3 regions of the Brevibacterium luteolum genome follow, and region 3 is predicted to be linked to each of the others. Evidence: predicted binding sites of a transcription regulator. Region 3 holds the regulator's gene; each other region holds the start of a gene.
What was found. The regulator LexA, encoded in region 3, represses DNA repair genes until DNA is damaged. The targets are predictions, from matches to a motif close to TCGAACANNTGTTCGA.
Positions count from the first base shown of each region.

Region 1: the regulator LexA is predicted to act here: its motif matches at 2,292-2,307, upstream of ruvA (Holliday junction branch migration protein RuvA).
Region 2: the regulator LexA is predicted to act here: its motif matches at 1,427-1,442, upstream of M3C25_RS06935 (TetR-type transcription factor C-terminal domain-containing protein).

Region 1 is NZ_JALXPM010000002.1:38,683-46,076, reverse strand. Features, by position in the region: gene M3C25_RS00870 (preprotein translocase subunit YajC) at 14-505, opposite strand; gene ruvB (Holliday junction branch migration DNA helicase RuvB) at 579-1,667, opposite strand; gene ruvA (Holliday junction branch migration protein RuvA) at 1,664-2,278, opposite strand; gene ruvC (crossover junction endodeoxyribonuclease RuvC) at 2,391-3,002, opposite strand; gene M3C25_RS00850 (YebC/PmpR family DNA-binding transcriptional regulator) at 3,007-3,762, opposite strand; gene M3C25_RS00845 (NUDIX hydrolase) at 3,868-4,347, opposite strand; gene M3C25_RS00840 (alpha/beta hydrolase family protein) at 4,441-6,471, opposite strand; gene M3C25_RS00835 (HIT family protein) at 6,468-7,046, opposite strand; gene thrS (threonine--tRNA ligase) at 7,043-7,394, opposite strand, start outside.
Region 2 is NZ_JALXPM010000021.1:22,881-30,274, reverse strand. Features, by position in the region: gene M3C25_RS06945 (histidine phosphatase family protein) at 1-358, opposite strand, end outside; gene M3C25_RS06940 (phosphotransferase family protein) at 355-1,413, opposite strand; gene M3C25_RS06935 (TetR-type transcription factor C-terminal domain-containing protein) at 1,685-2,347, shown strand; gene scpC (succinyl-CoA:acetate CoA-transferase ScpC) at 2,470-3,975, shown strand; gene M3C25_RS06925 (TM2 domain-containing protein) at 4,308-4,808, shown strand; gene M3C25_RS06920 (rhodanese-like domain-containing protein) at 4,942-5,268, shown strand; gene pgm (phosphoglucomutase (alpha-D-glucose-1,6-bisphosphate-dependent)) at 5,431-7,080, shown strand; gene M3C25_RS06910 (hypothetical protein) at 7,093-7,263, shown strand; gene M3C25_RS06905 (MFS transporter) at 7,359-7,394, shown strand, end outside.
Region 3 is NZ_JALXPM010000033.1:16,220-23,613, reverse strand. Features, by position in the region: gene M3C25_RS09240 (histidinol-phosphate transaminase) at 1-501, opposite strand, end outside; gene M3C25_RS09235 (LysM peptidoglycan-binding domain-containing protein) at 511-873, opposite strand; gene lexA (transcriptional repressor LexA) at 1,241-1,891, shown strand; gene M3C25_RS09225 (ATP-dependent DNA helicase) at 1,976-3,949, opposite strand; gene hflX (GTPase HflX) at 3,946-5,565, opposite strand; gene M3C25_RS09215 (class I SAM-dependent methyltransferase) at 5,650-6,270, shown strand; gene dapF (diaminopimelate epimerase) at 6,307-7,263, opposite strand; gene miaA (tRNA (adenosine(37)-N6)-dimethylallyltransferase MiaA) at 7,260-7,394, opposite strand, start outside.

The sequences.
Region 1 (7,394 bases), on a different contig from region 3:
CGTTGGGATGTGATCAGGCCTTGAAGTCGTCACCGCGGTCATCGCGGCGCGGGTCATCGAGGTCGTTGTCGGACGTGTAGTCGCCGCCGCCGTAGTTGCCGCCGCGGTAGTTGTCGAGGCGATCCGAGTCGTCGAAGCGGTCGTCCGCCAGGCGGTCATCGGAGGCCAGCGTGTCATCGGCAGGCAGGTCGCGGTCGGCATCAGCGGCAGCGGTGTCATCGGACAGCCCGTCGGTGGCGACACCGGCGGCCGGCTCGATGTGGCCGATGGCCTGCTGGTGGATGCGCAGCACAGTGCCGGGACCGCTCTCGATCGTGACGATGTGGTCCTCCGGCGAGACGGTGAGCACGGTTCCGTACACACCGAACGTCGTCATCACCTCGGCACCGGGCACCAGATTGGACTTGATGCTCTCCTGGCGGGCCCTCTGCTTCTTGCGGCTGCTGAACAGGAAGAACAGCATGAGGGCGCCGAGGCCAAGGAAGATGAGTGTTGTGGGATCCACGAGTGAGATCAGCCTTTCGATATGACGGGGCTATAGCCAAGAAGTCAGTCTAGTGGCGACGCGGCGGCAATCACTAATCGTCGTCTGTGAACTCGAAGAGAGCCCGTTCGGCGTCCTTCGGGGGTAGCCCGAGGTGTCGCCAGCCCTGACCTGTGGCGATGCGTCCGCGCGGGGTGCGGGAGATGAGTCCTTCGCGCACGAGGAACGGTTCGGCGACCTCTTCGACGGTCTCCGGCTCCTCCCCTACGGACACGGCCAGGGTGCGCAGGCCGACAGGTCCGCCGTCGAAACGCTCGCAGAGGGCGCGCAGCACAGCGCGGTCGAGCCGGTCGAGTCCGCGCTCGTCGACTTCGTAGACCTTGAGTGCGGCGCGTGCGGCGTCGTAGTCGACGACGCCGCGGCCGCGGACCTGTGCCCAGTCGCGCACTCGGCGCAGCAGCCGGTTGGCGATGCGCGGGGTGCCGCGGGAGCGGGTGGCGATCTCCTGCAGACCGGCGGCATCAGCTTCGATGTCGAGCATCTGGGCTGAGCGTCGCAGCACAGTGTGCAGGTCCCCTTCGGAGTAGAAGTCGAGGTGGCCGGTGAACCCGAAGCGGTCGCGCAGCGGTGCCGGCAGCAAGCCGGAGCGGGTGGTCGCCCCGACCAGGGTGAAGGGCGGCAGGTCGAGCGGGATGGCGGTAGCGCCGGGTCCTTTGCCGACGATGACGTCGACGCGGAAGTCCTCCATGGCGACGTAGAGCATCTCCTCGGCGGCGCGGGCGACCCGGTGGATCTCGTCGATGAAGAGCACTTCGCCCTCTTCGAGCGAGGACAGGATCGCTGCGAGGTCGCCGGCGTGCTGGACGGCCGGGCCCGAGGTGACGCGGATCTGGGTGCCGAGCTCATGGGCGATGATCATCGCCAGGGTGGTCTTGCCCAGTCCCGGCGGGCCGGAGAGCAGCACATGGTCGGGGGAGCGGTTGCGGGCAGCTGCGGCGTCGAGGACGAGGGAGAGCTGTTCGCGCACCTGCGGCTGTCCAGTGAAGTCCTTCAGGCCCCGCGGGCGCAGCGCGACCTCGGCTGCTCGTTCGGCGTCATCGGCCCCGGCGCCGGTCAGGCGTGCGCTTTCGGCACCGGTGAGGTCGTCTCCGGTGAACTCGACTTCGTAGCTCGGTTCGCTCATACGCGCCCGCCGATGGACTTGAGGGTGGCCTTGAGCAGTTCAGGTGTCGTCGGTTCGGTGTCGAACTCTGCGCGGGTGTCGGCCACGGCCTTCTCCGCCTGCGCCTGCCGCCACCCGAGGTTGACGAGTCCCTCGACGACCTGCGCGGAGACCGCATCGGCACCGCCGGCCGGGGCCGCGGATGCGGCAGCTGTGCCTGACGGCTGCGGGAAGGAGGTGAGCTTGCCGGCCAGTTCGAGCATGAGCCGGGCGGCGACCTTCTTGCCGATGCCGGGCACCTTGGTCAGTGCGGCCTGGTTCTCATCGGCGATCGCCTGGCTCAGCTCCTCGGGGCTGAGCACCGAGAGGACTGCCAGGGCGAGGCGCGGGCCGATGCCGGAGATCGTCTGCAGGGTTTCGAACAGGTCGCGTTCGGCGGCGTCGCCGAATCCGAAGAGGGTCAGTGAGTCCTCGCGGACGACAAGCACGGTGTGCAGTTCGATGTCCTGGCCGTGGCGCACGCCAGAGGTCAGGGCCGGGGTGGCGAAGACGCGGCGGCCGATGCCGGCGGTGACGACGGTGAGGCTGTCGGGGCGCACGCTGGCGACCGTGCCCGAAAGGTAGGTGATCACTCAAGCTCCAGGTGTGAACGTATGTACGAATACCACTCTAGCCGGTCGCACGGACGGAACCGGGCACCTCGGCTCCGGCGTGTGCCGAGGCCAGCACGCCTCGGGCCCGGTGTCACCGGCGACGCGGCGTTCCGGCGCTCTTGAGGGCTGCCGCCCACTGTTGCTGGGCCGGGGTCAGCGAGCTGCCCTGCCGGCCAGCACCCTGCCGGGTGTCGACGTCCTTCGTCGCGCCTGGGGTCGAGCCGGCAGATCCGGCACCGCGCCACAGGTGGCAGATCGCCAGGGCCAGGGCGTCGGCGGCGTCGGCGGGCTTGACGGGGGCGTTAAGCCGCAGGATCCGGGTGACCATGTTCGTCACCTGCGCCTTGCCGGCCCGGCCGCTGCCGGTGACCGCGGCTTTGACCTCGGACGGGGTGTGCATGGCCACGGGGATGCCGCGGCGGGCGGCCAGGCCCATCGTCAGCCCGGAGGCCTGCGCGGTGCCGATGATGGTGGAGACGTTGTGGCGGGCGAAGACCCGTTCGATGCTCACGACATCGGGCCGGTGCGCATCGAGCCACCGGTCGAAGGCATCGGCCAGCGCGCCGAGGCGGGTGTCGACGGCGCTGACGCTGGGGGTCTCGATGACATCGACGGCGACGAGAGCCGGCCGGTGGATGCGCGCGGCGTCGATGACGCCGATGCCGCAGCGGGTCAGGCCCGGGTCGACTCCCATCACGCGCATCGGCTCAGGCGCCGTTCAGCTCGGCGAGCACCTCATCGGAGACGTCGGCGTTGGAGTAGACGTTCTGCACGTCATCGCAGTCCTCGAGCACGTCGATGAGGTTGAAGACCTTCTCCGCGGTCGCCGCGTCGAGGGGCACCTCGATGTTGGGCACGAAGGAGGCGTCGGCCGAATCGTAGTCGATGCCGGCTTCCTGCAGTGCGGTGCGCACGGCGACGAGGTCAGTGGCCTCGGAGATGATCTCGAAGGTCTCGCCGTTGTCGTTGACCTCTTCGGCGCCGGCTTCGAGGGTGGCCTCCATGATCGCCTCGTCATCGGTGCCCTCGGCGGGGACGACGATGACGCCCTTGCGGTTGAAGTTGTAGGAGACCGAACCGGGATCCGCCATCGACCCGCCGTTGCGGGTCACAGCGACCCGGACCTCGGAGGCGGCGCGGTTGCGGTTGTCGGTCAGGCATTCGATGAGCATGGCGACACCACCGGGGCCGTAGCCTTCGTACATGATGGTCTCGTAGTCGACGCCGCCGCCGTCGAGTCCGGCGCCGCGCTTGACGGCCCGCTCGATGTTGTCATTGGGCACCGAGGACTTCTTGGCCTTCTGGATCGCGTCGAACAGGGTGGGGTTGCCCTCGACGTCGGCGCCGCCGTTGCGGGCTGCGACTTCGATGTTCTTGACGAGCTTTGCGAACAGCTTGCCGCGCTTGGCGTCGATCGCTGCCTTCTTGTGCTTCGTTGTCGCCCACTTGGAGTGGCCTGCCACTGATGTCTCCTCGTCTCGGTTGTGCGTCTGTGCCGTCTGCGGCCGGCGTCAGCAGCGCCGGGGCCTGCCGCACGGCTGTCTGAAGTGTACCGCCGCGACTGGCCGCTATTCGAGCACCAGCGGTTCGTCCGGCACGTCCCGGCGCTGCACCATCTGCACCAGGGCCGGCAGCTGCGGCGGGTAGATGACGTCGGTGGTGGAGCTCAGCTCGGACAGCGACCACCACCGGCCCTCGACGATCGAGGCCTTCTCGATGTCGGTCCAGATCGCCTCATCGAAGTCGAAGTCCTCATCGCACTGCATGCCGTAGTAGGTCTCGTGCTGGATCGTCGAGTGGTGCTTGAACTCCATGACGAACGACCGGCTGGCCAGCGGGCCGAGGAGGTCGGCCGGGTCGCACTCGATGCCGGCTTCCTCGGAGAGTTCGCGTGCGGCGGTCTGCACAGCGGTCTCACCGAGTTCGGCACCGCCACCGCAGGTGATCCACCAGTGGCGTGAATCGTCGTGCATGTCCTTGACATGCAGCAGGAGCACCTCTCCTGCCGGGTTGAGCAGCACGACGCGTGCTGCGGTGCGGGCTTTCATTCTGCTTCCTCTCAGCGGAGCTGGTGCGCCAGCTCGTGTGCGGTCGTTGCGGCGGCCTCCCGCCGGGGCTGCGGGGCGCGGTCGATGTCACTGTCAGGTGCGCAGGTGCGTGCTCCACCAGTTGAGCATGTGTTCGAAGCGCTGCACGCGGTGCCGCGGCTGGCCGGTGCGGGAGAGCCCGTGGCTCTCGCCGGGGAAGATGAGCAGCTCGGTGTGGGTGCCGGCGCGCTGCAGGGCGGCATAGTAGCGCTGCGCCTGCTCCAGCGGGCAGCGGAAATCGCGTTCGGAGTGGATGACGAGCGTGGGCGTGGTGTTGCGCTCGATATCCGTCATCGGCGACTGGGCGGCGACCTGCTCCGGGTCGCGTCCGGAGTACTCCTCGCTGAAGAACCGGCCGATGTCCGAGGTGCCGATGAAGGTCGTCGGATCGAGGTAGCCGCGTTCGACGATGCCGGCGGCGAACCGGTCCTCGGCATTGAGGATCATAGCGGTGAGGTACCCGCCGTAGGATCCGCCCTGGACTCCGATCCGGCTGCCGTCGAGCTGCGGGTGGGCGGCCAGTCCCGCGTCGAGGATCGCGAGCACATCGGCGTGTGCCGGGGCGGCCATATCGCCCTGCACGGCCTGCCCCCAGGCGCGGCCGCGGCCGTTGGAACCGCGCGGATTGGCGTACACGACGGCGTAGCCGGCACCGGTGAGCACCTGGGTCTCGTCGAACAGCGCCTCGGTGTACTGGGAGAACGGCCCGCCGTGGATGTTGAGGACGACGGGGAACGGGCCCTCGCCATCCGGGAGCGCCACCCAGCCGTGCACGTCCCCGAGCGGGGTCGGGGCCGACACCGGCTGCGGGGTGGTCACCTCGAGCGGCTGGTCGACGAGCTCGGTGGCGAAGTCGCTGAGCTGGGTGAGCCCGCCTGCGGTGTCGATGGCGAAGATCTCACCGGGTGAGGTGACGGTCGCTGCGGTGACGATGAGCTGCTCGCCGTGCCGGCACAGGCCGGTGACGACGAGTTCGGGTGGGCTCAGCAGGGCTGGCGCGCTCTCCGCACCCGAGGCGCCGGTCGCCTCGGCCAGCGTGAGCTCACCGTCTGCCAGCCTCACCGTGCCGGCATCGAGCGGGATGCGGGCGGCGCGCTGGGAGCCGTCGACGGTGAGGACGACGTAGGCGCAGCCGTCAGCGATGACCGGCCGGATGCCTTCGAGTTCGATCGTCTCATCGCAGGTGACACGGGTAGTCTGGCCGGTGGAGCGGTCGTGGATGAAGAGGCCGGGCAGTGCGGCGACGAAGTCGATGACAGACTGGCGGTGTTCGATGCCGATGAAGGCGATGCGGTCGTCGTCGAGCCATGCGTGGACGTGGGCGCTGTGCATGCCCAGGTCGATGCGCTCCATGCCGTCACCGGTGATGAGCCACAGGTGGGAGCGCAGGTCGACGTCGCCGGCGGGCTGTTCGAGGCCTGCGATGACGCTGAGCTGTCCTGCCGGGCTGAACTGCGGGTCGCGGACGTCCTCGGCGTGGTCGGTCAGCTGCTCGGACTTCGGCAGCGCGTCGCTGCCGAGCAGGCTCTCGGCGGTCAGACCCGGGTCTGTCAGGTCGACGGAGTACAGCTGGGTGAGGCGGTCGCCGCCGTAGCCGAGGCCGTCGCTGAGGTAGGTCGCTGCGGTGATGTGGCGCGGGGCCTCGGCCTCGGCGCTGATGTCCTCGTCGGTGCCGTAGCGGCCTTCTTCAGGGGTGCGGGCGAGGTAGACGACCCGTTTACCCGAGGGATCGAAGGTGAAGCCGCTGACTCCCAGGGGTGCATCGGTCAGGCGCCGGGCTTCGGCGCCGGCGGTGCCGACGAACAGCTGCGGGGTCTCCTTCGGGCCGGTCGCGCGCAGGAATCCCCAGGTGTCATCGGTGATGGTGAGCGCGCTGTCGTTCCAGCCGTGGCTGACCCGGGTCCACTCCCCTGCCGGGGCCGCGGCGGCGGAGTCAGTGCCGGTGACCGGAAGCTGGCGGGCGAGGTACTGGGCGCGGTAGCTGTTGGCCTCGACGTCGGGGCGGGTGAGCTGGCAGAGGATGCGCTCACCGGCCGAGACCGGCTCGGCGCAGCTGATGAGGGAGGTGATGTCGGCTGGTTTCATGCGGCCCATTCCTTGGAGAAGAGTTCGCGGACGTCGGCATGCACCTGCGGCAGTGCCTTCGTCTGCGCGATGATCGGCAAGAAGTTCGCATCCCCGCCCCACCGCGGCACGATGTGCTGGTGCAGGTGGGCGGCGATGCCGGCACCGGCGATGCCGCCCTGGTTCATCCCGAGGTTGAAGCCGTGCGGTGCCGACACCGCACGGATGACGCGCATCGCCTGCTGGGTGAAGTGCGCGATCTCGATCGTCTCCTCCTCGGTCAGGTCCGTGTAGTCAGCGACATGACGGTACGGGCAGATGAGCAGGTGGCCGGGGTTGTACGGGTAGAGGTTGAGCACGGCGAAGACGTGCTCGCCGCGGGCGACGATGAGGCCCTCTTCGTCGTCCTTGCTCGGCGCCAGGCAGAACGGGCACTCCGGGGTGCTGTCGTCCTTGGGCTTGTTCTGCCCGCCGATGTAGACCATCCGGTGCGGGGTCCACAGCCGCTGCAGGCCGTCGGGTTCACCGGGGAACCCGGCGGCCGCCTCGGGTTCGGGCATCCGGGCGGCTGCCTGGCTGACGTCCTCGCCGGTCATACCTGCGCCTTCATCTCGATTGCCTCCACGATCCGCTCGATGGCCTCGTCAACGGCGACCCCGTTGTCCTGGCTGCCGTCGCGCAACCGGAACGACACAGCACCCGCGTCCCGGTCGTCGCCGCCGGCGATGAGGGTGTAGGGCACCTTCGACTTCGAGGCGTTGCGGATCTTCTTGGGGAACCGGTCATCGGAGTCGTCGATTTCGACGCGCACGCCGCGGGCGCGCAGCTTCGCGGCGACCTCGTGCAGGTACGGCGAGAACTCCTCAGCCACCGGCACGCAGGTCACCTGCACCGGGGCCAGCCACACAGGGAACGCGCCGGCGTAGTGCTCGGTGAGCACGCCG
Region 2 (7,394 bases), on a different contig from region 3:
CGACGGCCTGTTCGAAGCTGAGGTGGGCGGGCACCTGCTGGAAGATCCCCACCTCGGCCAGCCGCTCATCGACCCCGACGCCGAGGCGGTGGCGGGCGGCGATCGCGGCGGCCGTGTCATGGGCGCGGGCGAGCTGAGAGGCGTAGACCGCCGTGATCGGGTGGGCGGCCAGGGCGTCGGCGGCGGCCTCGGCCTGGGCGCGGCCGGTATCTGACAGCGGCGGGTCGTAGGAGGCGGCCTCCGGGGCGTCGGGGCCGGGCCGGGTCTGCTGGCCGTGGCGGATGATGAATACATCGAGGCAGTCGGTGCCGCGGGTCAGCAGGGCGGCGCCGAGGGTGCGGCCGAGGAAGCTGCTCATCGTCTGCCGGTGATGAGGTCGAGTCCGGCGAGGGCGAGCTCTTCGACACCGTGGCCGGCCTGTTCGGGGTCGAAGCCGGTGTCGCCCATCTGGCCTTTGAGGATGCGGGTGTAGACGCCTTCGGAGATGCAGGCGAGCTTCCACAGTGCGAAGCCGGCATAGTAGTCGACGTGGGCGGCCTCCCGGGCGGCGGATTCCTCGTAGCGGGCGATGAGCTCGGACTTCTCCGGGAAGCCCTCGGCGACACTCGGCACCCAGATGTGGGTGAGCTTCGGGTCCGAGTACAGCATCGCGACGAGATAGCCGAGGTCGGTGACGACCTCGCCGATGGCTGAGAGCTCCCAGTCGACTATCGCGGCGATCTCGCCGGCAGGGGTGAAGATCGCGTTGTTGGGTTTGAAGTCGCCGTGGACGAGGCCGACGGCGGCCTGGGAGTCATCGGGCATGCGGGCGACGAGCTCAGCGTGGACCTCGCGGATGGCCGGCAGGTCGCGAGTGGTGATCGCCTCGTACTGGCCCAGCCAGCGGCGCAGCTGGCGTTCGACGAAGCCGCCGGGCCGGCGCAAGTCGCCCAAGCCGACGTCATCGATGTCGACGCGGTGGATGGCGGCGAGTGAGTCGACGAGGTTGAAGGCGGTCTGCCGGCGCTGGTCAGCAGGGATGCGACCGAGGTCGTCGGGGGTGTTGAGGGGGAAGCCGGCGCAGTGGTCCATGAAGACGAAGGGGACGTCGAGGACGTTCTCATCGTCGACGATGTTCAAGACGTTGACGACCGGCACGTCGGTGTCCTTCAGCGCCGCCATGATGCGGCCTTCGCGGGCGACGTTGTGGGCGCTGCCGCCGGTGTGGCCCAGCGGCGGGCGGCGCAGCACCCAGCGGGGCTCACCGTCATGCCGGACCGTGTAGGTGAGGTTCGACCGGCCGACCGACATGACCTCATAGCTGAGCCTGCCGGGGTCGGCACCGTGGTGTTCGGCGATCCATGCACCGACCCGCTCGGCGTCGATGCCTGCCGGGACTGAGCTGTGCTCCGGCTGCTGCTCCTTGTCGACCACCCTAAACCTCCTTGTGAACAAACGTTCGTCTACATTCAAAATATGGAGGCCGGGCGGCCGCTGTCAAGAGGACCACCCGCACGCAGGCACCCGCCGGCGACCGGCACCTCGGGCACGGCGGCCGGCCACCGCCTCGGGCACGGATGAAGAAATTGAGCGATTGCTCGATAGAATGCCCGCTAGACTGAAAGCGGGCCACGACGAGGTGCGCCGCCCCGGCTGCCGCCTGCGCCGCCTGGCCCCCGCGAATCGAGACACGTCAGGAGCCAGCATGCGATCGTCCAACGGCAGGTCCGTCATCCTCACCGCCGCCCGCAACACCTTTGCCAAGAAGGGCTTCGACGGCGCCTCGATCCGCGACATCGCCCAAGAGGCGGACCTGAGCCTGTCGGCACTGTACTACTACTTCCCCTCGAAGCAGGATGCCCTCTTCGAGCTCATCCGCTCGGCGTTTGCCGGCTACATCGAAACCGCCACCCGTGTCATCGCCGACGCCGGGGACCACCCGATCGACCAGACCGCAGCTATCGTCCGGCTGCTCGTGCGCTACCGGGCGCACAACCAGCTCATCTCCCGGGTCGTCGTCCGCGATGCCGAACGCCTGGATGCGGAGAAGTTCGAGGTCATCCACGAACAGCAGCGCGCCTCCCGTGCAGTGCTCAACGACCGGATCGCCGCCGGCGTGACGGCCGGGGTATTCGACGTCGATGACGCTGAGCTGGCCGGCCGGGCGGTGCTCTCGATCTGCAATTCGATCGCACTGTGGTACCGCGCGGACGGGCCGATCAGCGTGGCCGAACTGGAGCGGACGTATCTGCAGTACTGCCTGCGGCTGCTCGGCCACTCCCCCGATGACACCGAGCTCGACCGGCTCATGGACCAGCCGCTGGCGGTTGCCGAGGAGCTCGATTTCATCGCCCAGCCCGCCGACTGAACCGGCCGCCCGCGGGCCTGCGGAGCGTCGGCCCAGACGGACGCCCGGGCCGCTTTCCCTGCGTTAGGACATTCAGGCTGACCTGAGTGAAACGTATCTGCTGGCGGGTAGATAATGGGTACATGTCCCGTATCACATGCCCCATTCTGGCCCAGCGGGTGACGAGCGCTGACGAGGCCGCGACCCACATCAGCAACGGCGACAACGTCGCCATGAGCGGCTTCACCGGCTCCGGCTATCCCAAAGCCGTCCCCGGTGCACTCGCCGAGCAGATCGCGAAAGCGCACGCCGCCGGCGACGAGTTCAGCATCGGGTTGCTCACCGGCGCCTCGACCGCACATGAGCTCGACGGAGTGCTCGCCGAGTCCAAGGGCGTGCATCTGCGGGCGCCGTTCAACACGGATCCGGACATGCGCGCAGGCATCAATTCCGGAGAGGTCGAATACGTCGACACCCACCTGAGCCACCTGGCCCAGCAGGTGTGGTTCGGCTTCTACGGCAACCTCGATGTTGCCGTTGTCGAGGTCGCGGCGGCGCTGCCCAACGGGCTGCTCGTGCCGTCCTCTTCGGTCGGAAATGACAAGACCTGGCTCGACCTGGCCGACAAGGTCATCATCGAAGTCAACTCCTGGCACCCGCGGGCCTTCGAAGGCTTCCACGACGTCTACTACGGCACCAAGCTGCCCCCGCACCGCAACCCGATCCAGATCCTGGAGCCCACCCAGCGCATCGGCGATCCGTACCTGCGCGTCGACCCGGACAAGGTCGTCGCCGTCGTCGAGACCAATGCTCCGGACCGCGACAACACCTTCGCCCCGGTCGATGCGAAGTCCGAGGCAATGGCCGGGTACCTCATCGACTTCCTGCGCCACGAGGTCAAGGCTGGGCGGATGCCGAAGAATCTGCTGCCGCTCCAGTCCGGTGTCGGCAACGTCGCCAACGCCGTGCTCGAAGGCCTGGCCGACTCCGAGTTCGAGCATCTCCACTCCTACACCGAGGTGATGCAGGACAACCTGCTCAAACTCATCGACACCGGGAAGATGGATTCGGTTTCGGCGACCGCATTCAGCCTCTCGCGCGAGGTAGCTGAGAAGTTCAACGCCAACGCTGAGTCGTACAAGGGCAAGATCCTGCTGCGCACCCAGGAGATGTCGAACCATCCGGAGATCATCCGCCGGCTTGGGGTCATCGCGATCAACGGGATGGTCGAAGCCGACATCTACGGCAACGTCAACTCCACCCATGTGCTCGGCGCGAAGATGATCAACGGCATCGGCGGCTCCGGCGACTTCGCCCGCAACGCCTTCCTCAACTTCTTCGTCTCACCCTCGACCGCCAAGGACGGGGCGATCTCGTCGATTGTGCCGATGGCCTCGCATGTCGATCACACCGAGCACGACGTCCACGTCGTCATCACCGAGAACGGCATCGCCGATCTGCGCGGGGCCGCCCCGCGCCGGCGTGCGAAGAGGATCATCGACAACTGCGCCCACCCGGACTACCGCGAGCGCCTGCACGACTACCTCGACCGCGCCTGGGCCGCCTCCGAGGGGGCCCGCCACACCCCGCACCTGCTCGATGAGGCGCTGAGCTGGCACCGAAGTCTGCGCGACACCGGCCGCATGTGAGGCGACCGGTGCCTCGGGAGCGGTGACCGGCGCCTCGGGAGCGGTTGTGCCAGTCTCGACACACAGCCGGGCAGCGGCGTGGAATCGGCTCACGGCTCGGTTACGATCGAAGCGACAATGAGCCGCCCGGCTCAACCCCGCCGATTTCGCAGGGAGGGACCATGAGTCAGCACGATCAGCCGATGCGCGACGGGCATCGCCCGCCGCCGCCGATCGTCGGCGTGCAGGTGCCCTCCAGCGGGGTCAGCACTCCGCCGCATCCTGGTTTCAGCGCGGCAACCCCACCGCACCATGGGGGCCGTGTCCCCAGCGCACCAACAGGAGGACCATCCATGACCGATACCCCATCCCAGCCCGGCGGCTCACCGCAGCCGTACGGCCAGCCTGCCGGTAGCCAGCCCGGCGGCCCGGTCGCTCAGCAGCCCGGCCAGGGCCCCAGCTCCGGTTACGGCGCCCAGACCTATGGCAGCCCGCAGCCCGGCGCCGGCTACGGCGGCACCCCGCAGAAGTCCTACATCCTCACGTGGGTCTTCGCCCAGTTCCTCGGCAGCTGGGGCATCGACCACTTCTACCTCGGCAAGATCGGCACCGGTGTGGCCAAACTCCTGACCGCCGGCGGCCTGGGCATCTGGTCGATCATCGACGTCTTCCTCACGATCTTCGGCAAGCGCACCGACTCCGAAGGCCGTCCGCTCGAAGGCTACGAGGAGCACCGGAAGATCACGATGATCATCTCGATCATCCTCATCGTGCTCGGTGTGCTGTCGTCGATCGTCTGGATCATCATCGTCATCGCCGCAGCGGCATCCTCGCCGGCGGTGTACAACGGCTGATCACCCGGCTGCGGTGAGTCCTCGCCGCAGCCACCGGATCGCGTGAGCGGCCGGGACGGGCACTGTGCTCGTCCCGGCCGCTGCGCGATTCGCCCCCTGTCGGCTTGTGGGTGCGGCGATTAGAATGACCGGCATGAGTATTCCAAGCTGCAGCATCACTGAGATCCCCGAGGGTGCCAACATCCTCGATGTCCGCGAAGACGATGAGTTCGCCGCCGGTCATATCGACGGCGCTCAGCACATCCGGCTCTCCGACCTGCCGGTGCGCTACGGCGAGGTGCCGATGGACGAGGACGTCTACGTCATCTGCCGCTCCGGCGGGCGCTCGCGCACGGCGACCGAATGGCTGAACAAGAACGGCTTCGATGCCATCAGCGTCAACGGCGGCATGGGTGCCTGGCACCTCGACAACGACCGTCCGATCGTCAGTGATACCGACGAAGAACCGCACGTCAAGTGACCCCGCAGCGGCATGCCGACTCGCCGCCCAACCACTGCCTCGAGCGCGGTGTTCTCACGAACTGGGACGCCGCACCCGAGGTGGTCTCGGCCTGCCGGCCGCATGGCGAGATGATTCAGCTTTCGGCTACGCTTCAGCGCGGCGCTCTGAGAAAGTGTGTCTATGAATGTTCGTGCAGGAGAACCCGCAGCTGAGTCGGATCTGGTCTCAATCCCCGATCTGCTCGATGACTACCACGACATCGTCCCCGATTCGAGTGATCCCGCCCAGCGGGTGAGCTTCGGGACGTCGGGGCACCGAGGCAGTTCGAGTGCCGGGTCGTTCAACGAAGCGCACATCACCGCGATCACGGCCGCGATCGTGGAGTATCGCAGGGAGCAGGGATACACCGGCCCGCTCTACCTGGCCCGGGACACCCATGCGCTGTCCGAGCCGGCGCTGCTGACGACCCTGGAGGTGCTCGCGGCCGCCGAAGTGCCGACCATGATCGATGAGCGCGACGGCTATACCCCCACCCCGGTGCTCTCGCACGCGATCCTCAAGCACAACGCCTCGCGCGGCAGCACGCAGGGCCTGGCCGACGGCATCGTCATCACGCCCTCGCACAACCCGCCGTCGGACGGCGGCTTCAAGTACAATCCCCCACACGGCGGGCCAGCCGGCTCATCGGTGACCGCCTGGATCGAGAACCGGGCGAACGAACTGCTCGAGGCCGGCTGGGAGAGGATTCCCCGGCAGGCGTTCCAGCGGGCCTTCCACCTCGATGAGACACTGAACTTCGACTTCACCTCCAGCTATGTCGACGACCTGGAGAAGGTCATCGACGTCACTGCGATCCGCGACTCCGGGCTGCACATCGGCGCCGACCCGATGGGCGGAGCGGCTGCGGACTACTGGCCGATCATCGCCGATCGCCTCGACCTCAACATCGACGTCGTCAACGCCGAGGTCGACCCGACATGGTCGTTCATGACGCTGGACTGGGACGGCAAGATCCGGATGGACTGCTCTTCGCCGCACGCGATGGCCTCACTCATCGGCAACCGGAACCGGTTCGATATCGCCACCGGCAATGACGCCGACGCCGACCGGCACGGCATCGTGACCCCAGATGCCGGACTCATGAACCCCAATCACTACCTCGCCGCCGCCGTCGACTACCTCTTCACCCACCGGCCGGACTGGCCGAAGCGCGCGAAGATCGGCAAGACTGCGGTGACCAGCGGCATCATCGACCGCATCGCCGCCGCCCGCGGCCGGGAACTCTATGAGGTGCCGGTGGGCTTCAAGTACTTCGTGTCCGGGTTGCTCGACGGCAGTGTGGGCTTCGGCGGTGAGGAGTCGGCAGGAGCGTCGTTCCTCGCCTTCGACGGCAGCGCCTGGACGACCGACAAGGACGGCATGCTGCTGTGCCTGCTCGCCGCCGAGATGACTGCTGTGACCGGCAAGACGCCCTCACAGCTGTATGCCGGGCTGGTCGCCGAACACGGTGAGAGCGCCTACGCGCGCATCGACGCCCCGGCCACCCGCGAGCAGAAGGCCGCGCTCAAGGAGCTCAGCCCCTCACAGGTCAGTGCCGATACGCTCGCCGGTGAGCCGATCACCGCCAAGCTCACCGAGGCACCCGGTGACGGGGAGGCCCTCGGCGGGCTCAAGGTGACAACCGAGAGCGCCTGGTTCGCCGCCCGGCCCTCCGGCACCGAGGACGTCTACAAGATCTACGCCGAGTCCTTCCGCGGACCTGATCACCTCGCCGAGGTGCAGGCCGAGGCGAAGGCTGTCGTCGACGGGGTCATCGGCGAAGGCAGCTGAGAGGACGAACCGATGGATGCTGATGCGGAGAACGCGGCCGAACAGTCACTGACGACGCCCGAACTAGTGCCGGCCGACGTGGAGGCCGACTACGCCGAACTCGGCGACGCCCTCCGAAGCGCCTCGCTTGCCCGGCGCGCACAGCTCGCGGACCGGACCCGGGGAGCAGCCGGACCCGTTTGAGCACCGTGCCCGCCGCCTCGGGAACGGTGCCCGCGGTGACCAATCACACCACGGAATCGGGTCTGCGGCAGGCGGGTGCGGGATAGACTGTCCTGATGTTCCGCAACTATCAGGAGATCTTCTCCCTGCCC
Region 3 (7,394 bases):
CTCGCGCACGGCTGCAGCCGCAGTCTCGGCGCTGAGGCTGAAACCCTCTCCCCGGTCGACGGCGATCCAGCGGGCTCCGGTCGACTGGGTGATGAGCGGGTGCATCGAGTAGCTCGGCACGAAGCCGAGTGCGGTGCGTCCGGGCCCGCCGAACACCTGCAGGATATGGGACAGGACCTCGTTCGAGCCGTTGGCTGCCCACAGCCAGTCGGCAGTGAGGAAGTCAGCTGGTGTCGATCCGTCGGCCGACTGGCGACGGGAGAATTCCTGCACATAGGTCAGCAGCAGCTCACGCAGGCGAGTGAATTCCCGGTCGGGGTAGCGGTTGAGGCCGCTCAGCTGCGCATCAACGGCACGGCGCACGGCATCGACGACGGCCGGCGGCACCGGATGGGAGTTCTCGTTGACGTTGAGAGCGACGTCGACGGCCAGTTGCGGCGCCCCGTAGGGCTCTTTGCCGCGCAGGTCGTCTCTGAGCGGAAGATCACTGAGCGTTAGCACCGCACCAGTCTATCGAGCAGGGACCTCAAGTTCCTGACCGGGGTGGACGACTGAGGTTTCCAGGCCATTCATCTCGATGATCGCCTGCATCGTATCGCGCGGGTCGCCACTGCCGGTCGCCTCGGTGGCGATGGTCCACAGTGACTGGCCCTGTTCGACGACGACGGTGTCGGCCGGGACGACCGGCTCGGCGCTGCCGATGGCCTGCTGAGGACGCACCATGAGCACCAGCAGTGCTGCGGCACCGGCGATGACGGCTGCCATCGCGATGGTGCGCAGCAGACGCAGACCCTGCTTGCCCCGCGGGGTCAGCCTCCACGTGCGGTGTTCTGCACCGGCGCGGCTCCACGCGTTCATCGCTGCTGTGCTCATGGTGTCCTCCTCAGATCCTGTCTTCCCTAGCAGGCTGTTGCGCTGAGTCTCCGGCCTGCCGGCTTCCCTCCGTCAGACCGGAGACTCGAACACATGTACTATTTAAGGACATATTCGAAGAAATGTCCAGTCCCTGCGAACATCTGTGCGAAAATGGATTCGAACGGAAGTTCGCGGGTCTGATGGTAAGACTGTCACCAGGCACTGACATCGCTCGCTGACCAGGAACGACGCTCGACTGCACACGGGGGAAGCAATGGCCGAACAGAAGAAGAGAGGGCGGGGACGTCCCCGCAACGAGGACATCATCTCCGAGATCGAGGAGTTCCGCGCTCGTCGGGGAATCGACGCCGAGGACTCGCTCAACATGGTCGGTGCCGACGACCGGCGTCTGACTCCCCGCCAGAAGATCGTCCTGCAGACCATCGAACAGGCCGTCATCGACAACGGCTACCCGCCGAGCATGCGCGAGATCGGCAAGGCTGCCGGGCTGGCCTCGCTCTCCAGCGTGGCCCATCAGCTCGCCCAGCTTGAGCGCCTCGGCTACCTGCGCCGCGACCCGCGCCGGCCGCGCGCCATTGAGATCGTCAATCCCGGCGACGAGGCTGCCAAGGCTGTCGAAGAGGCGTTCATCGAATCGTCGAACCTGGCCCAGGTGCCGGTGCTCGGCCGCATCGCTGCCGGCGGGCCTGTGCTGGCCGAGGAATCGGTCGAGGACGTCTTCTCGCTGCCGCGCCAGGTGGTCGGCAGCGGTGAGCTGTTCCTGCTCAATGTCGTCGGCGACTCGATGATCGAAGCTGCGATCTGCGACGGCGACTGGGTCGTCGTGCGCAAGCAGCCGACTGCTGAGAACGGTGAGATCGTCGCGGCCCTCCTCGACGATGAGGCTACCGTCAAGCGGCTGCAGCGCCGTGACGGTGTGCAGTGGCTGCTGCCGGAGAACAAGGACTACGACCCCATCGACGGCACCTACGCCACGATCATGGGCATCGTCGTCGCGGTCATCCGCCGCGTCTGAACCCACCTGCAACACAGCACTGCGGCGCCTGGTCTTCGGACCGGGCGCCGCAGTCGTCTGTGCCGTATCAGCTCACCGGCAGGATCAGTCCTCGCCGCTGGGTGCCAGCCGGCTGAGCGCATCGCGGACGAGAGCCGGGTTGTCGGTGCGCCACATCGGCGGCAGGGAAGCGAGCAGGAAACCTGCGTAGCCGGCAGTGCGCAGCCGGGAGTCGAGCACGGCGACAACACCCTGGTCCTGCACGGAGCGGATGAGCCGCCCGGCTCCCTGCGCCAGGCGCAGTGCGGCATGGGTGGCGCTGACCGTCATGAACCCGTTGGCGCCGCGCTGGGCTGCGGCATGGGTGCGGGCGAGTGCGAGCGGGTCGTCTGGGCGTGGGAAGGGGATCCGGTCGATGACGACGAGCCGGCAGGTCCGCCCGGGCACGTCGACGCCCTGCCACAGCGACATGGTGCCGAACAGGCAGGTGTCGGGTTCGGCTGCGAACCGGGAGACGAGGGCTGAGAGGGTGTCCTCGCCCTGCAGGAGTATCGGCATGGGCAGGTGTTCGCGCAGCTCGGTGGCGGCCTGTTCGGCTGCGCTCTTCGAGGAGAACAGTCCGAGGGTGCCACCGCCGGAGGCTGCGACGAGTTCGCGCAGCTCCTTCAGAGTCTCCTCACTCAGCCCTCCCCTGCCGGGCCGGGGCAGGTGGCCCGCGACGTAGAGGATCCCCTGTTTGTCGTAGGAGAACGGGGAGCCGACGTCGATCGCGTCGTAGGCCGGCGCCTCGGGCCCGGCGAGTCCGAGCGAGGCGGCGACAGGTTCGAACTTCCCGCCCAGGGCCAGGGTCGCCGAGGTGGCGATGACGGTGGCTTCGGAGAAGAGCCCGTTGCGCATCGTGCCGGCCACGCTGAGCGGAGCGACGACGAGCGAGGTGGTGGTGGTCTCGCGGAAGGTGCTGCGGTTGACCCAGGAGACGTCGTTGTTGTCCGGTTCAGCCATCCGCTCGGCGAGGTCGAAGACCTCCTGCACGCGGGCACGTGCCATCTGCCGGCCGGCGTCGGCGTCCTTGGCCTCGTTTCCGTTGGTGTCCGACAGCAGCCGGCTGGCGGCATCCCGGATCTGGCGCACCGCGACGGCGAGATCCTCGGGCCAGCGCACGATGAGTCCCTCGTTGGCGTGTTCGAGGGCGCGTTCGAGTGCACTGGCAGCACTCGTGAGGTTCTCGATGCTCGATTCCTGCGCCGAGGTGTGCTTGCGTGCCGAGGAGGCCGCCGCGTTGAGCATCGTGACGGTCAGCGAGCCGGTCAGTGCGTTCGTCACCCGGTCGCGCAGTTCGTGGGCCTCGTCTACGATGACGGCACCGTGCTCGGGCAGGACGTTGGCTTCGCCGAAGGAGTCGATGGCCAGCAGCGCATGGTTGGTCACCACGACGTCGGCCTCGCTGGCCCGGATCTTGGCGCGCTCGGCGAAGCACTCCTCGAACATCGGGCACTTGCTGCCCAGGCAGTCGAAGGAGTTGACCGACACCTGCGCCCAGGCGCGGTCGGAGACACCGGGGGTGAGGTCGTCGCGGTCCCCGGTGTCGGTGGTCCGCTCCCAGGAGCGGATGCGCTGGATCTCCTCCCCCAGCGCGGTGATTCCCGAACCGCCGCGGTGGGCGGCACCGTCGGCGCCGAGGTCGAACAGCGTGGTGTCCCCGTCGTCGGGGTAGCCGCCGTCGAGTTTGTGCTTGCACAGGTAGTTGCGCCGTCCTTTGAGCACGGCGGCACGCGGCCGTGCGTCGAGCTCGCCCTTGATCGCCTTGACCAGGCGCGGCAGGTCGCGGTCGATGATCTGGGCCTGCAGGGCCAGGGTGGCGGTGGAGACGACGACGCGCTCACCGGTGCGCACGGCGTATTCGACGGCTGGGACGAGGTAGGCCAGCGACTTGCCGGTGCCGGTGCCGGCTTGGACGAGGAGGTGGGAGCCGTTGTCGAGTGCGGCTCCGACTGCCTCGGCCATGTCCTGCTGTCCGCGGCGCGGTGACCCGCCCAGTGCTGAGACCGCGGTCTCCAGCAGCGGCGGAATCCGGCTCATGCGCGGTGGCCGGCGGCGGCTCCCGCCCCGGCTTCGGACTCAGCTCCGGTGTCGGTGTCTGCCGGGAGGTGCTCCTGGCCGGCGAACATGTCCGGCTTGCGGAACTCCTCCAAGGCTGCGAGCAGGTCGGCGTCGACCTTCGCCTGCACAGCGGTGCCTTCCGGCAGGTGCTTCTCGACGAGCACGGTGCCCTCGTCGTGGATGCGGGAGACGAGGTCGCCGCGGTCATACGGGATCAGCACCGTCACCTCGTGATCGGGTGCCGGCAGCAGCTCGGCCAGCCGCTCGCGCAACTCACCGATCCCCTCGCCGGTCGCTGCGGAGACGGCGACGGCCTCCGGATAGCGGGCGAGCAGGCCGGTGAGCACATCCGGGTCGGCGAGATCGGACTTGTTGAAGACGATGAGCTCGGCGATGTCATCGGTGTCGGCCTCGGCGAGCACCTCGCGCACGGCTGCCAGCTGTCCGTGCGGGTCCGGGTGGGCGGCGTCGACGACGTGCATGAGCACATCGGCGAACGTCGCCTCCTCCAGTGTGGAGCGGAAGGCTTCGACGAGCTGATGCGGCAGATTGCGCACGAACCCGACGGTGTCGGTGAACGTGAACTCGCGGCCGTCCTCGGTCGTCGCCTGCCGCACCGTGGGGTCCAGGGTGGCGAAGAGCTCGTTGCGGACCATGACATCGGCGTCGGTGAGCCGGTTGAGCAGGGAGGACTTCCCGGCGTTGGTGTAGCCGACGATCGCTACGGCCGGCACCTGGTGGCGCTGCCGGTTGGCGCGCTTCGTCTCCCGGGCCGGGGTCATATCGGCGATCTGGCGGCGCAGCTTGGCCATCCGGGTGCGGATGCGGCGGCGGTCGAGTTCGATCTTCGTCTCACCGGGACCGCGGGAGCCGATGCCCTCACCGCCGGCAACCCGGCCACCGGCCTGACGGGACATCGACTCGCCCCAGCCGCGCAGGCGCGGCAGGAGATATTCGAGCTGGGCGAGTTCGACCTGGGCTTTGCCTTCGCGGCTCTTGGCATGCTGGGCGAAGATGTCGAGGATGAGCGCGACCCGGTCGATGACCTTGACCTTGATGACATCCTCCAGCCCGCGCCGCTGGCTAGGCGCCAGCTCGGTGTCGACGATGACGGTGTCAGCGCCGACGGCGGCGACGATGCCGGCCAGTTCTTGGGCTTTGCCGCGTCCCAGGTAGGTGCCCGGGTCCGGGTGGTCGCGGCGCTGCAGCACACCGTCGAGCACGGTCGAGCCGGCCGTCTCGGCAAGCGAGGCGAGCTCACGCAGCGATTCCTCCGCCTCGGCGGCGGTCCCGCGCGTCCAGATGCCGGCGAGCACGACCTTCTCTAGGCGCAGCTGCCGGTATTCGACCTCGGTGACGTCTTCGAGTTCGGTTGAGAGCCCGGAGACGCGGCGCAGCGCCTCACGCTCGAGAGCATCGAACTGGCTGTCGTCCTGGTGGACGCGGTCCTCGTCGGTCAGTGCAGAGCCGCCGCGGGAGAGGATCCGGTCGATCATCGCGTCTTCGCGGCTGCGCTCGGTCTCTGCTGGCTGGCCGGCGTCGACGGCTGGGGTGGTCTCGTCTGCGGGGTGACGGCGATGGGTATCGCTTGGCATCGTCCTCATTTCTTCTCTGGCGGTCTTCTATTGTTCCACACGGCAGCGACGTCTGCGGCCTGCGCGCCCCGTAGGATGGTGGCGATGAATGAGCACTACTTCTCCGCCCAGCCGGCCAGCAACGCGCAGCTGCGCACCATCGATGTGCGCTTGGCGGGTCGCGACCTGAGCGTCGCGACGGCTGCCGGGGTCTTCTCCCCCGGTCATCTCGACACCGGCACGCGTGTGCTGCTCGACGAGATCCCCGATCCGCCTGACGGCGATGTGCTCGATCTGGGCTGCGGCTGGGGGCCGGTCGCCATCCACACTGCCCTCACCGGCGCTGCTGCCGGCACGCACCCGCGCATCTGGGCGCTCGACGTCAATGAGCGCGCCCTCGACCTCGTCCGCCGCAATGCCGCCGACCTGGGGCTGGGCTCGATCCGTGCGGTCACCGCTGAGGAGATCCCGCCTGAGGTGCGGTTCGCTGCGATCTATTCGAATCCGCCGATCCGGGTCGGCAAGGCGGTGCTGCACGAGCTGCTGCTCACGTGGCTGCCCCGCCTAGCCGTCGGCGGTGAGGCGTGGCTCGTGGTGGCCAAGAAGCTCGGTGCCGATTCGCTGCTCACCTGGCTGCGCGGCGAGCTCGGCGATGCGTATGCCGTGGAGCGGACGACGACGTCGAAGGGCTTCCGGATCCTGCGGATCGAGCGTCTGGCCGACTGAGCGGCCGGCTGGTCGGTCGGCCGTTCCCGAGGCGGTTCAGAGCAGCCGGCGCATGCGCGCCTTGAGCTGTTCGGACAGTTCGATCGCGGCGGTGAGTTCAGCCGGTCCGGTCAGGCTGACCTGGTGGCCGTTGACGTCGATGCGCACAGTGCCGCCAGGCTGATCGACCAGCCATTGGATCGGGCCCTGGGCTCCAGCCCAGTGGTGGGCTGCCAGGGCGGCTGCGCATGCTCCGGTGCCGCAGGCCAGGGTTTCACCGACGCCGCGTTCGAACACGCGCATGCGCAGGCTGCCGGTTGTCGGGTCGCCGTCGCCGTCGGGTTCGATGACGATGTATTCGATGTTGGCCCCGGCCGGCGGGTCGGGGTTGAGCTGCGGGGCTGAGGTGAGTTCGGCTGCGGCGAGCTCCTCGGCTGAGGCGAGCGCGACGACGGTGTGCGGGTTGCCCATATCGACGTCTAGGCCCGGCCGGGCGACGTCGATGCCGCGGGTGAGCACCAGCGTGTCCGCGCCTCCATTACCGGAGCCGGGCAGCTGCCACCGGCCCATGTCGACGCGGTACCAGACGTCGGATTCGCCTGTCGGATCCGGTTCGATCGTCACAGTCTTGACGCCGGCGCGGGTGCCGACCGGCAGTGTCTGGGGGTCGGCGGCGAGATCGTAGCTGCGCAGGTAGTGGGCGAAGGCGCGCACGCCGTTGCCGCACATCTCGGCGATGGAGCCGTCGGCGTTGCGGTAGTCCATGAACCATTCGGCTCCGGCCTCAGCAGCCGTGACCGCTTCGGGGATGCCGGCTGACGTGCAGCGGATGACGCGGATGAGGCCGTCGGCGCCGATGCCGGTGTGCCGGTTGCACAGGAGTGCGACCTGGTCGGCATTGAGGTCCTGTTCGCCGGCGGGATCATAGAGGAACACGAAGTCATTGGCGGTGCCATGCCCGGTCAACAGGGCCGGCGGTGCGGCAGTGTGGTCTGCGGCGTGAGCGTCGGTCATCGGCGTGGCTCCCTTTCAGCCGGCAGCGTCTCGGCACCGTGAGCATAGCACTGCCGGTGCAGCGCTTCGGCCTTCTCAACCAGCTCGGGATCGGTGGCGTCGAGCCACTGGATGCGCTCATCGCGGCGGAA